Regions from separate parts of the Janthinobacterium sp. GMG1 genome, predicted to be linked through region 1. Evidence: predicted binding sites of a transcription regulator. Region 1 holds the regulator's gene; the other holds the start of a gene.

Region 1 (6,150 bases):
ATTTTGAATTTTGAATTTTTTTAAAATCAGTAGCACAGTTTAGGAGCACACCATGTGTGGCATCGTCGGCGTCGTTTCCCATCAACCTGTCAATCAATTGCTCTATGATGCATTGTTGCTCCTGCAACATCGCGGTCAGGACGCGGCAGGGATTGCGACCAATCACAGCAGTATGTTTTCCATGCACAAAGCCAATGGCCTCGTGCGTGACGTCTTCCGTACGCGCAACATGCGTTCGCTGCAAGGCACGACGGGCATCGGCCATTGCCGCTACCCGACAGCCGGTTCGTCGAGCGAAGAGGAAGCACAACCGTTCTATGTGAATGCGCCGTTCGGCATCACCCTGGCGCACAATGGCAACCTGACCAACTGGGAACAGTTGAAGCTGGAAATGTTCAAGAACGACCGCCGCCACATCAACACCGATTCCGATTCGGAAGTGCTGCTCAACGTGCTGGCGCATGAAATCCAGGAAGCGACGACGGGTCTGAACCTCGATCCGGAAGCCATCTTCAAGGCCGTTACCGTGCTGAACCGCCGCGTCAAGGGTGGCTACGCTGCGGTCGCGCAAATCGCCGGCGTGGGCTTGCTGGCCTTCCGCGACCCGCACGGCATCCGTCCGCTGTGCCTGGGCATCAATGAAACGGAGCAAGGTCCTGAATACCTGATCGCTTCCGAATCCGTGGCACTGGAAGGCATGGGCTTCCGCTTCGTGCGCGACATCGGTCCCGGCGAAGCCGTGTTTATCGATGCCGATAAGAAATTGCACAGCGCTCAATGCGCCGACAATGCCAGCCTGAACCCGTGCGTGTTCGAATTCGTCTACCTGGCCCGTCCCGACTCCGTCATCGACGGCGCCTCCGTGTACGCCACGCGTCTGAAAATGGGCGAGTACCTGGCCGAGAAGATCCGTGCCGAATTGCCAGGCGTGCATATCGACGTGGTCATGCCGATTCCCGATTCCTCGCGTCCGGCCGCCATCCAGCTGGCCATGGCGCTGAACATCGAGTACCGCGAAGGCTTCATCAAGAACCGCTACATCGGCCGCACCTTCATCATGCCGGGCCAGGCGGCGCGCAAGAAATCCGTGCGCCAGAAGCTCAACGCCATCCCGTCCGAGTTCAAGGATAAAGTGGTGTTGCTGGTCGACGATTCCATCGTGCGCGGCACCACCAGCCGTGAAATCGTGCAGATGGCGCGCGAAGCGGGCGCGACGAAGGTCATCTTCGCCTCGGCCGCGCCACCGGTGATTTACCCGAACGTGTACGGCATCGACATGCCGACGCGCGACGAACTGATCGCCTATGGCCGCACGACGGAAGAAGTGTGCCGCGAAATCACGGCCGATTACCTGGTCTACCAGGATATCGGCGCGCTGAAGCAGGCGATCGCCGACGTCAATCCGGCCCTGACCAACTTCGAAGCATCGTGCTTCGATGGCGTCTACGTGACGGGCGACGTGTCGCAGGAATACCTGGATCGCCTGGAGTATGCGCGCCACCATCCGAAGGCGGCAGCGCCCGAAGATACGCCGCGTTCCCAGCTGAACCTGAACCTGGCGACGACAGAAGCATAAGTACCTGCCCGGCCGATGCCGGGCTTTTTTTTCTTTGCGATCATGAACGATAAAAAAAACTACGGCTTTACCACCACCATCCTGCATAACGACCGCCGCAAGGGCATCGAGCACGGCTCCCTGCACAAGCCCGTGCACACTTCCGTTGCTTTCGGTTACGCCGATGCGCGCCAGCTCGCTTCCGTGTTCCAGGGCAAGGAGCCGGGTTTCCGCTATGGCCGCCAGGGCAACCCGACTGTCTCCGCGCTGGAAGACAAGGTCAACAAGATGGAAGACGGCGTGGCGACCCTGTGCTTCGCCACCGGCATGGGCGCCATCGGCGCCGTGGTGCAATCCTTGCTGCGCGCCGGTGATCACGTCGTGTCGTCGGCCTTTTTGTTCGGCAACACCAACAGCCTGTGGCAAACGGTGACGGGGCAGGGCATCGCCGTGTCGTTTGTCGACGCCACCGACGTGGCCAATGTGGCGGCCGCCATCACGCCGGCCACGCGCATCGTGTTTGTCGAAACCATCGCCAATCCGCGCACGCAGATCGCCGACCTGGCAAAAATCGGTGACTTGTGCCGCGAGAAGGGTATTTTGTACATCGTCGACAACACCATGACGACGCCATACCTGTTCCGTCCGAAAGCGGTGGGCGCGGGCTTGGTCGTCAATGCGCTGACGAAATCGATTGGCGGTCACGGCAATGCGCTGGGCGGCAGCTTGACGGACACGGGCGTGTTCGACTGGACGCGGTATCCGAACATCTTTGAGAATTATAAAAAGGCGGCACCGGCACAATGGGGCATTGCGCAAATCCGCGCCAAGGCCTTGCGCGATTTCGGCGCCTCGCTGGGTCCGGAAGCGGCGCACCACATCGCCGTCGGCGCGGAAACCATGGCCTTGCGCATGGATCGCACCTGCTCGAACGCCCTGGCGCTGGCCACCATGCTTGCCGCCGATCCGCGCGTAGCGGCCGTGCATTACCCGGGCTTGGCGTCGCACCCGCAGCACGCGCTGGCGACGGATTTGTTCCGCAGCTATGGCTCGCTGTTCAGCTTTGAGCTGAAAGATGGCATCGACTGCTTCGATTTCCTCAATCGTCTCAATCTTGCTATTCCAGCGAGCAACCTCGGCGACACGCGCACCTTGGTGATTCCCGTCGCCCATACGATTTTCTACGAGATGGGCGCCGAGCGCCGCGCCAGCATGGGCATCGCCGAATCGCTGATACGCGTGTCGGTGGGTATCGAAGACGAGGCTGACCTGCTGGAAGATTTCAGTTCGGCATTGAGCGCATAATAATTATTCACTTTTTCCTGGAAAGGGCTTACATTTGTGTCTTATTTGATAAATATAAGTCTTTTACAAGAGGGTGATCATGCAGAAACTTACATTTGTTGTTGCGATGCTGTTTTCTTACGGCGCGTATGCCGATGATTTATCGGATGCAAATCGCTTGCTCGAAGCGCAATCCTATACCCAGGCGCTGAGTTTATATAACAAGCTCGCTTCAGCTGGTAATGCCGAAGCGCAGTTCCATCTTGGCGAAATGTATTTGTATGGTGAGGGTGTAACCAGTGACGTCAGCGCGGCCAGGGAATGGTTTCAGAAGTCCTCCACCGGCGGCAACAAGCAAGCGGATGCTGCGCTCGATCTGATCCGGCAGCGCGCCGCACGCCGTGCGGATATCGATTTCTATGCGCGCGATTACAAGGGCGCTGACATTTCCCTGAGCAAGTTTAACTGTGTGGAGCCGGTGGTGCCGGAGATGTCGCAGACCAAGCGCCAGATCATGGCGGTGCAGGAAGGACTCGACGCTTGGAGCGCCTGCTACAATGGTTTTGTCAAAAATCTCAACGCGTCATTGCCGCCTGGCAAAAACATTCCCCCAGACATTGAACGTTTGATGAATGAGCAGGAATTTACGCAAGCAAAGGCGTTGATGGAGAAGGCCTATACTGTGGTCAGTGCAGAAGCCAATCAAAAGGCGACTCAGACCGAAGCCAAAAGAGCGGCGTGGCAAGCCAGGACGGAAGCGTATGTGCTTGCCGAATCCGCCAAGAAGGCGGTGGATACCGCCGCTTTTGATAGTGATGGCCGGCGCCCGTCGTCCAAGATGCCTGCGGAGCGCCGCCCGCCGGTGGTTGTCGCGACTCCCGGCGGCAGCCGGTAATTCTCGCGCCATCTTGCTCGAAGTGTTGGCGCCAACAGCAACTGGCGCCAACCGCGCGCCCTGCAAAGGCGTGCTTGTCAATGCCAGCTGCGCATCAGTCCGACAGCCAAACCTTCCAATGCAAACTCGTCTTCCGGCGACACGGTAATCACCTTGAAGTCGGGGTTTTCCGGCAGCAGTTCGATGACGGAACCCGTCTTCTTGTAGCGTTTGACGGTGACTTCGTCGCCGATGCGGGCGACGACGATCTGGCCATTCTTGGCGCTGTCGACCTTCTTGACGGCCAATAAATCGCCATCCATGATGCCGGCGTCGCGCATGGACCAGCCGCGCACCTTCAGCAGGAAGTCGGGTTTGGCCGAGAACAGGGCCGGATCGACGTTGTAGCTCGCTTCCAGGTTTTCCTGCGCCAGGATGGGCGAACCGGCCGCCACCCGGCCGATCAGCGGCAGCGACATCAGCAGCGCTGCCGGCACTTTCGATGGCGCCGCTTCAGCGGCGGCGCCGATCAGGCGGATGCCGCGCGAGGTGCCGGGCGAAATCTCGATCGCGCCCTTGCGGGCCAGGGCCTGCAAATGCTCTTCGGCCGCATTGGCCGATTTGAAACCCAGTTCATTGGCGATTTCCGCACGGGTGGGAGGAAAGCCCGTGTTTTCAATCGCGTCCTTGATCAGGTTCAGGATTTGTTCTTGTCGTGCTGTCAGCTTGATCATGAGCGGTGGGTGCATACTAAAATGCTGTCTATATGAACAGTCTGTATTTTTGTACAGTATCGCCCACTATGCAAGGGGATTTCCGTGTTTTCGGCGAATTTCGCAAGAAATACTTGTCCATGGGCCGAAAGCACGCTGGCGCACGGGCTTTTCGGGTGCTGGTGGAAGGAATGATTGAAACGTTTGCAAAAGGCGGTTATAATCTTCGGCTGACCTTCCCACACCCGTCTTGACGCCGGGGTGGGCGATTATCAATCCGACCTGAAGGAGTTTGCATGCGTCATTATGAAATAGTCTTTATCGTCCATCCGGACCAAAGCGAGCAAGTGCCCGCGATGATCGAACGCTACAAAGCCAGCGTAACCACCCGCGGCGGTTCGGTTCACCGCGTGGAAGATTGGGGCCGCCGTCAAATGGCTTACTCGATCCAAAAGCTGCCTAAAGCACACTACATCTGCCTGAACATCGAATGCGACAACGAGACCCTGGTCGAGTTGGAAACAGCATTCAAATTCAATGATGCCGTGTTGCGTCACCTGACCGTTAAAATGAAGAAAGCTGAAACAGCTCCTTCGCCGATGATGAAATCGGTACAACGCGAAGACGCGGCCAAAAGCCACCGCACCGAAGCACCAGCAGCCGCTCCAGCCGCAGCCGCAGCAGCAGCTTAATTCTTGACCAGGATCGTGCGCTGAACCAGCTACAAGTCACCGCCATCATTGCCGAGCGCGAAATATTGCGCTATACCCCGGCAGGGCTGCCGATTGTGAATGCAGTATTGCAACACAGTTCGCAGCAGATGGAAGCAGGGATTGCCCGTTTGACCGAGTTTGATGTTGCCGCGCTAGCCGCTGGCGAAATCTCAGGCCGGTTCAGTCAGGCAAGCTTGGGCGGGGTGTATCAGTTCACGGGTTTCCTGGCCAGGAAGAGCCGCAACAGCAAGAGTTTGGTGTTTCACATCATTGATTTTAGTGCAGTCAATTTTGACTAGCGCATTTTAGATACAGGAGCCTGACATGGCATTCGGTAAAAAGTTCGACAAAAATAAGCTCAAGCTTAAAGAAAAACGCAAACAGCAAAACCCGTTGTTCAAACGCAAGAAGTTCTGCCGCTTCACCGCAGCTCACGTTGAGCAAGTCGACTACAAAGACGTCGACACGCTGAAAGACTTCGTCCAAGAAAACGGCAAGATCATGCCAGCACGCCTGACCGGTACCAAAGCGCACTACCAGCGCCAAGTTGACACCGCAATCAAGCGCGCTCGCTTCCTCGCGCTGCTGCCATACACCGATCTGCACCACGCTTAATCGGTCAGATATTCCTGGAGAAGAACTATGCAAATCATTCTGTTAGAAAAAGTTGTTAACGTCGGTAACCTCGGCGAAGTCGTCAAAGTCAAAGACGGTTACGCACGTAACTTCCTGATCCCGCAACGCCTGGCACGTCGTGCTACGGCAACCGCTGTGGCTGAATTCGAAGTCAAGCGCGCCGAACTGGAAAAAGCTGCTGCCGCCAAACTGGCCGCATCGCAAGCCCAGGGCGAAAAACTGAGCGGTCTGACCGTTCAAGTTGCTCAAAAAGCTGGTGTTGATGGCCGTCTGTTCGGTTCCGTCACCAACTTCGACATCGCTGAAGCGCTGACCAAGCAAGGTTTTGCTGTTGAAAAAGCACAAATCCGCATGCCTACCGGCCCGCTGAAGATC
Region 2 (6,150 bases), on a different contig from region 1:
ACGGGAACGCCCAGCTCGAACACGGCTTGCGGCGCGCGCGGCGAATCGCCGTCCAGGGTCGAATTGTGGCTGCCCGACAGGATCACGCCGGCGGCGCCATAGTTGCGCACGAATTCGTCGCTGACGTCATACGGGAAGACTTCGGAAAACACGCCGGAATCGCGCACGCGGCGGGCGATCAACTGGGTGACTTGGGAACCGAAATCGAGAATGAGGATTTTAGAATGCATGATGGGGACTTTATCTGAGGTCATTACAAAACCGGCGCACTAGGCGCCGGTCTGGTCTGTCGCTAATTACTCTGAACGGTAGTTTGGCGCTTCTTTCGTGATCTGCACATCATGGACATGCGACTCGCGCATGCCGGCCGAGGTGATTTCCACGAATTCCGCTTTTTCGCGCAGTTCGTCGATGGTGGCGCAACCGCAGTAACCCATCGATTGACGCACGCCGCCCACCAGCTGGAAGATGATCGCCAGCACGCTGCCCTTGTAGGCAACGCGGCCTTCGATACCTTCAGGCACGAACTTGTCGGCCTTCATGGTGGCGTCCTGGAAATAACGGTCAGCCGAACCATCGGACATCGCGCCCAGCGAACCCATGCCACGGTACGACTTGTAGCTGCGGCCCTGGTACAGGATCACTTCGCCCGGTGCTTCTTCCGTACCGGCAAACATGGAGCCCATCATGACGGTCGAGGCGCCAGCGGCCAGCGCTTTCGAGATATCGCCCGAGAAGCGGATACCGCCGTCGGCGATACATGGCACGCCCGTGCCTTCCAGTGCTTCGGCAACATTCGAGATAGCCGTGATTTGCGGCACGCCCACACCGGCGACGATACGCGTGGTGCAGATCGAGCCAGGACCGATGCCGACCTTGACGGCATCGGCGCCGTATTCCACCAGCGCCTTGGCGGCGGCGGCGGTAGCGATGTTGCCGCCAATCACTTCCACCTGCGGGTACTTGGTCTTGATCCAGCGTACGCGGTCGAGGATGCCTTGCGAGTGGCCGTGGGCCGTGTCGACCACCAGCACGTCGACACCGGCGGCGACCAGCAGGTCGATACGCTCTTCATCCTTGGCGCCGACGCCGACAGCAGCGCCGACCAGCAGCTTGCCCTGGCTGTCTTTCGACGCGAACGGGTGGGAAGTCGATTTCTGGATATCCTTGACGGTGATCAGGCCGCGCAGTTCAAACGCGTCGTTGACGACCAGCACGCGCTCGAGGCGGTGCTTGTTCATCAGGCGCTTGGCTTCGGCCGTATCGGCGTCTTCGTTGACGACCACGAGTTTTTCGCGCGGGGTCATCTTGGCGGAAGCTTCCGCGTCGAGTTCCTTTTCAAAGCGCAAATCGCGGTTGGTGATGATGCCGACGACTTCCTTGCCTTTGACGACAGGGAAACCGCTGATGCCATATTGCTCCGTCAGGGCGATCACGTCGCGGATTTTCATTTCCGGCGGAATCGTGATCGGATCACGCAACACGCCAGCTTCGAAACGCTTTACGCGGGCCACTTCACGTGCCTGGTCCTTCGGATTCAAATTCTTGTGGATGATGCCGATGCCGCCTTCCTGGGCCATCGCGATGGCCAGACGGGCTTCCGTCACCGTATCCATGGCTGCGGACAGCAAGGGAATATTCAGGGTGATATTGCGGGTCAGGCGAGTTTTGAGGGACGTATCGGCGGGCAGAACGTTGGAGTAGGCTGGGACGAGCAGCACGTCATCGAATGTGAGTGCTTTTTGAAGTAGACGCATAGCATTTCCTATTGGCGCAAAAGCAGATTATACAGAAATTCTTGCCTCTTGTCTTAAACATTCTCAAACCTCTGTAGACATAGTGGGAATGCCATTTCCGCTTCTGTATAAATGTCTGGAAAAGTCTGGAAATGTCTACGTTTTCGCCCAAATTTCGCCCCTGTTTTGGCGGCTTCTTCGCCTCTTTCTGAGGCTGCACAAGATCGGGTAGGTAGGCACCCAACATAATAGAAGGCACCGCCATCTGTAAGCATAACCCAAATGGAAAGATTGCAATGAAGCTCGCGCTGGGCGCCCTCCTCTTGCTTACACTGTGCAGTTGCAAGTCCAGCGGCATTGCCCAACACCGCGGCGGCGATCTGATGGGACTGGACAGCTTCGCACTCGCCTCCCGCTACGGCACGCCCGCCAGCTATCAACATCAGGGCGAATACCTGCAACTGAACTATGGCAGCACGGCAGTCGGCTGCCAAGTCATCGTGCTGGTCGACCAGCAACAGCGCGTAGCCGGCTGGGCATCCGCCGGACGATCTTGCCCGGCACGCTGACTGGCTACATTCATGTGGATGGAGGCATCGAGACGGTGCAAGGCTCGCCATCCAGCTGCACCCGAAGCGAGGCACGGATCAGCCCAGACATGTCGACACGCGGACCCAGGCTCCGCTCCAGCTCGTCTGCGGTCGCCGCTATCTCACGAAGGCGCCGCACTTCCCACAGCACCGCCCGCATATCGGGCGAGTCGCTGCGCTCCTGAATCTCTTTAAGCTGCTCGATGCTGAGGGGCTTTCGAAACTTACTCATTGCACATCACTCCCTTGAACTCGCCTACCGGCCTACTTCGCCAGCACTTTCGGCAACTCGGTCCAGCTGGTGGTATAGCGTGGCGTGCGGTTCTCGGACAACATTGCCCAGCGCCTGACCAGGCCCGCCGATCCCAAGTGCACAGTATCCCGGCCGAACCGTTCATTCAGCGCGTCCAGAGCAGCCATGGTGGCCACTGACCGAGCCCGGTCCTGCCCCGCATCAAATAAGACGCCCTGGCGCCGCGTATCCGGCTGCAGGTCCATCAGCATGATCCCGGCCTTCTTGTATTTGAACCCCTCGCGAAAGATCATGGCCAGGCCCTGCAGCGCGGCGCCCGCCAGAACACGGTTATCAGCACTGGGCTCCACCAAGGGGATGGTGATGCCGTTGCTGTATTGCTCGTCCCGCTCCCGGAATCTGTTCGTTTGCACGAAAACATGGACAGCACCGCACAGGGAATGCTGACCGCGCAGCTTCTCGCCGGCGCGCGCGGCATAGGTCGATATCGATTCGCCCAGCTCGGCCGCTGTGATGACCATGGTGCCAAAGGAGCGCGACGACACAATCTCCTTGCGCGGCGCCACCTCCTCCAACTCCAGGCAGGATATTCCACGCAGCTCGTTGCACGTGCGCTCGAGCACGACGCCGAAATGTGCCCGCATGGTGCTCGGTGGCGCGTCTTTCAAGTCCTGCACGGTGTTGATGCCCATGGCGCGCAGCTTGGCACTGATGCGGCGGCCGACGCCCCATACCTCGCCGACTTCGATGCGCTGCAACAGCCAGGCGGTCCGGGCGTCCGACATGGTCGTGAAGTCGGCAACGCTGTTGAATAGCGGAAATTTCTTTGCCACGTGGTTAGCTAGCTTGGCCAGTGTCTTCGACTGGCCCACACCCACGCAAACGGGTAGGCTGGTCCACTGCGCCACCTTGGCGCGAATATCTTGCCCCATGGCGGTTGGGGATGTCCACAGGCCGCCCAAGCCGTTCAGGCTGAGAAACGATTCGTCGATCGAGTAGACCTCGACATTGGGGCTGTAGGTCCGCAGGATGGTCATGATGCGGTTGCTCATGTCCGCGTACAGGGTGTAATTGGAGGAAAGGCCCACTATTCCGTGCTGGCGCGCCAGGTCGCGCATCTGGAACCAGGGTGCGCCCATCGGCACGCCCAATGCCTTGACCTCGTTCGACCTGGCCACGGCGCAGCCATCGTTATTGGAAAGCACTACCACCGGGCGGTCGCGCAAGCGTGGATTGAAGGCACGCTCGCAGCTGACGTACATATTGTTCACGTCGACAAGCGCAAAAATCTGCTTGGTCGGGTCGCCCATGTCACACCCGGAGCTTTCGCACGACGCCAGTCACTACGCCCCATATCTGCAGCTCGCTACCTTCGGCCAGGCAGATCGACTTGTACGCAGGGTTGTCCGGACGCAGCTCTACCGTGCCCCGCTGGCAATAAAGGCGCTTGAGGGTGTATTCGGAATCGATCACCGCAATGACAATATGACCGTGAAGTGGTGAAACGGAGCGGTCGACTACCACCTTGTCGCCGTGAAGGATGCCGGCGTCGCGCATCGAGTCGCCTTCGACCGTGAAAAAGAACGAGGCTGCCTTATGCTGCACCAGCAGTGCATTCAGGTCTAGGCCATCTTCCGTATAGTCGGCGGCCGGCGACGGGAACCCGGCGGATATCCGATGGGAAATTTCCGGCCGCGCACTGGGAATTGGGTACTGCGCAAGCGGTAAAGGCACCTGCAATACACCTGGCTGGAAAAGTTGAAGTATTGCTAATGTTGCATTCATGATTGGCTCACATACTGTGTTTTTATACAGTATATCTATCGAAGTAAGAAACAGGAAGGATAAAATTGTTTCTAAAAAAGTGAGCCTTGCTGCACAGTATCAGGCTTCGCCAGTGGTTTTGCTCTTGTTTGAAGGGCAAGGGATCAGGCTGCGCGATGAGGAAGTCAACAGGACACCGCTGACAAATTCGCTTCGCACTCCATCGAGCCATCGAGCCAGTTCAATGAGGACAACCAATAGGAAATTTTTAACCTACACGAAGGATGAAAGACGTAATATACAGTCTTAATCCAACAAACCTCACCCATAAGACCAATTCGATTCCGCGCCTTATGGCACGACTCCATAATAGAAATGGATGGCATGACCATGGAGTATTACTAAAGAATGGAAGTTACGTAATAATTTATACTTTGTTTTTCATCTAAAAATATCAAAAAAGTGAAATAAATCATGGCACATTCGAATCCATTCTTCCCATTTCATTCTGAAAGTGATCGCGACTATAATGCGTGGCTTGGCCTTTATGTCAGAAACTCGTCATCATTAGAATGCTGCCTATATGACATAATTATTATCCTAGACCGCCAAAATATTACACCAAAGATAGAACCCAATAAACCCATTTCTTTTACCAAAAAACTAAAATTAATAAGGGTGGCTTTCTCTACCACCCGATCACTTTCTCATGAAAAAGAAGAAATGATTGCAATTTTAGAATTCGCAAAAAAAGAATCGTTTTTCCGGCATGACTTGGTCCATGGTATAAATGCTCAATTTCTTAAGGTCGATCCTTTGCATACCCTAATGTGGCGACCCGAGCTTATCGGAATTAATCCAGCAGCAAGTGACCTACTCCACGTAACTCAGCCCGACCTAGAAGAGCACTACCATGAAGTCAGCATGGCTATTCATGCGCTACTTGGCGTGTGCCACCGACTCATGGATAAATACGACAAAAAATAGTCGATAAATATCCAGCATACTTGTAGCACAATCCATAAATATCAAAAAATTCACAAAGATACCATGCAAAAAAAACCACACTACATCTCAATTGCCGAAGTATTTCTGAATCAAATTTCAAGAGCAATAGAGCACCGAGCCCCGGAAATTCAAGACGGTCTGGACCGCATGAACAAGTGGCTGGAAAATCACAGACCAGCGGTTCAAAAGGGTGTGGAGTTCCTTCAGAATATCAACAAAATAGACTGGGATGAGGCAATTCGAAGATTAAATGCAATACCTGATCTTTCAAAAAAATCCATGATTTTTTTGCTTTCCAAAGGTTGGTTTTTTGGCTGGTATGACTCCTTATCAGATCTGCTAACTCTGATAGAAAAACTCGATTCAATTGCCCCGAAAGACGTCGACGAATTAATGGCGAAATACTATCGAAATAATATTGATTCTGTTGAGCTAAAACTAATTCAACGATATCCGAAGAGATCAGAGGCAATCTCTGCAGCATTTATGGCTCACAAAAATCTTGGAGATGTCGGGTACTTTCTTTCGATACCAGTATTCATCGCTCAAGCGGATGGCTTACTATCTGAAATATTAAAAATTGAATCCCCTCTGAGTACACATAAACCAACGAAAGAAATGAAAGCCATGCTCGCCCTTCGGCCGGCACTCGACAGTGACCAGGAGCTCTCTGATCTTCTTCATCCGTTTCTTATTATGCTTGATTCTGACCTCCTGAAAAGTAAATCGAAACGTGATAAAGAAATGATTCAAACAGGAGAGGCTTTCATAGGCCTTAATCGTCATCAGGTTATGCACG

The links. Region 1 encodes LexA, which represses DNA repair genes until DNA is damaged. Its sites were predicted from a motif close to ACTGTATNNNNATACAGT; they were not measured.
Region 2: SJI03_RS11035 (translesion error-prone DNA polymerase V autoproteolytic subunit) is a predicted target of LexA. The motif match lies at 4,378-4,395, and genes of this name have one in related genera.

Annotation. Positions count from the first base shown of each region.
Region 1 is NZ_JAXQNT010000008.1:186,259-192,408, forward strand. It holds gene SJI03_RS21085 (CvpA family protein) at 1-7, shown strand, start outside; gene purF (amidophosphoribosyltransferase) at 53-1,576, shown strand; gene SJI03_RS21095 (cystathionine gamma-synthase family protein) at 1,619-2,860, shown strand; gene SJI03_RS21100 (sel1 repeat family protein) at 2,940-3,734, shown strand; gene lexA (transcriptional repressor LexA) at 3,812-4,447, opposite strand; gene rpsF (30S ribosomal protein S6) at 4,723-5,118, shown strand; gene priB (primosomal replication protein N) at 5,139-5,438, shown strand; gene rpsR (30S ribosomal protein S18) at 5,464-5,754, shown strand; gene rplI (50S ribosomal protein L9) at 5,782-6,150, shown strand, end outside.
Region 2 is NZ_JAXQNT010000003.1:525,538-531,687, forward strand. It holds gene guaA (glutamine-hydrolyzing GMP synthase) at 1-230, opposite strand, end outside; gene guaB (IMP dehydrogenase) at 297-1,757, opposite strand; gene SJI03_RS11025 (hypothetical protein) at 2,033-2,305, shown strand; gene SJI03_RS11030 (Y-family DNA polymerase) at 2,591-3,889, opposite strand; gene SJI03_RS11035 (translesion error-prone DNA polymerase V autoproteolytic subunit) at 3,891-4,364, opposite strand; gene SJI03_RS11040 (hypothetical protein) at 4,818-5,330, shown strand; gene SJI03_RS11045 (hypothetical protein) at 5,394-6,150, shown strand, end outside.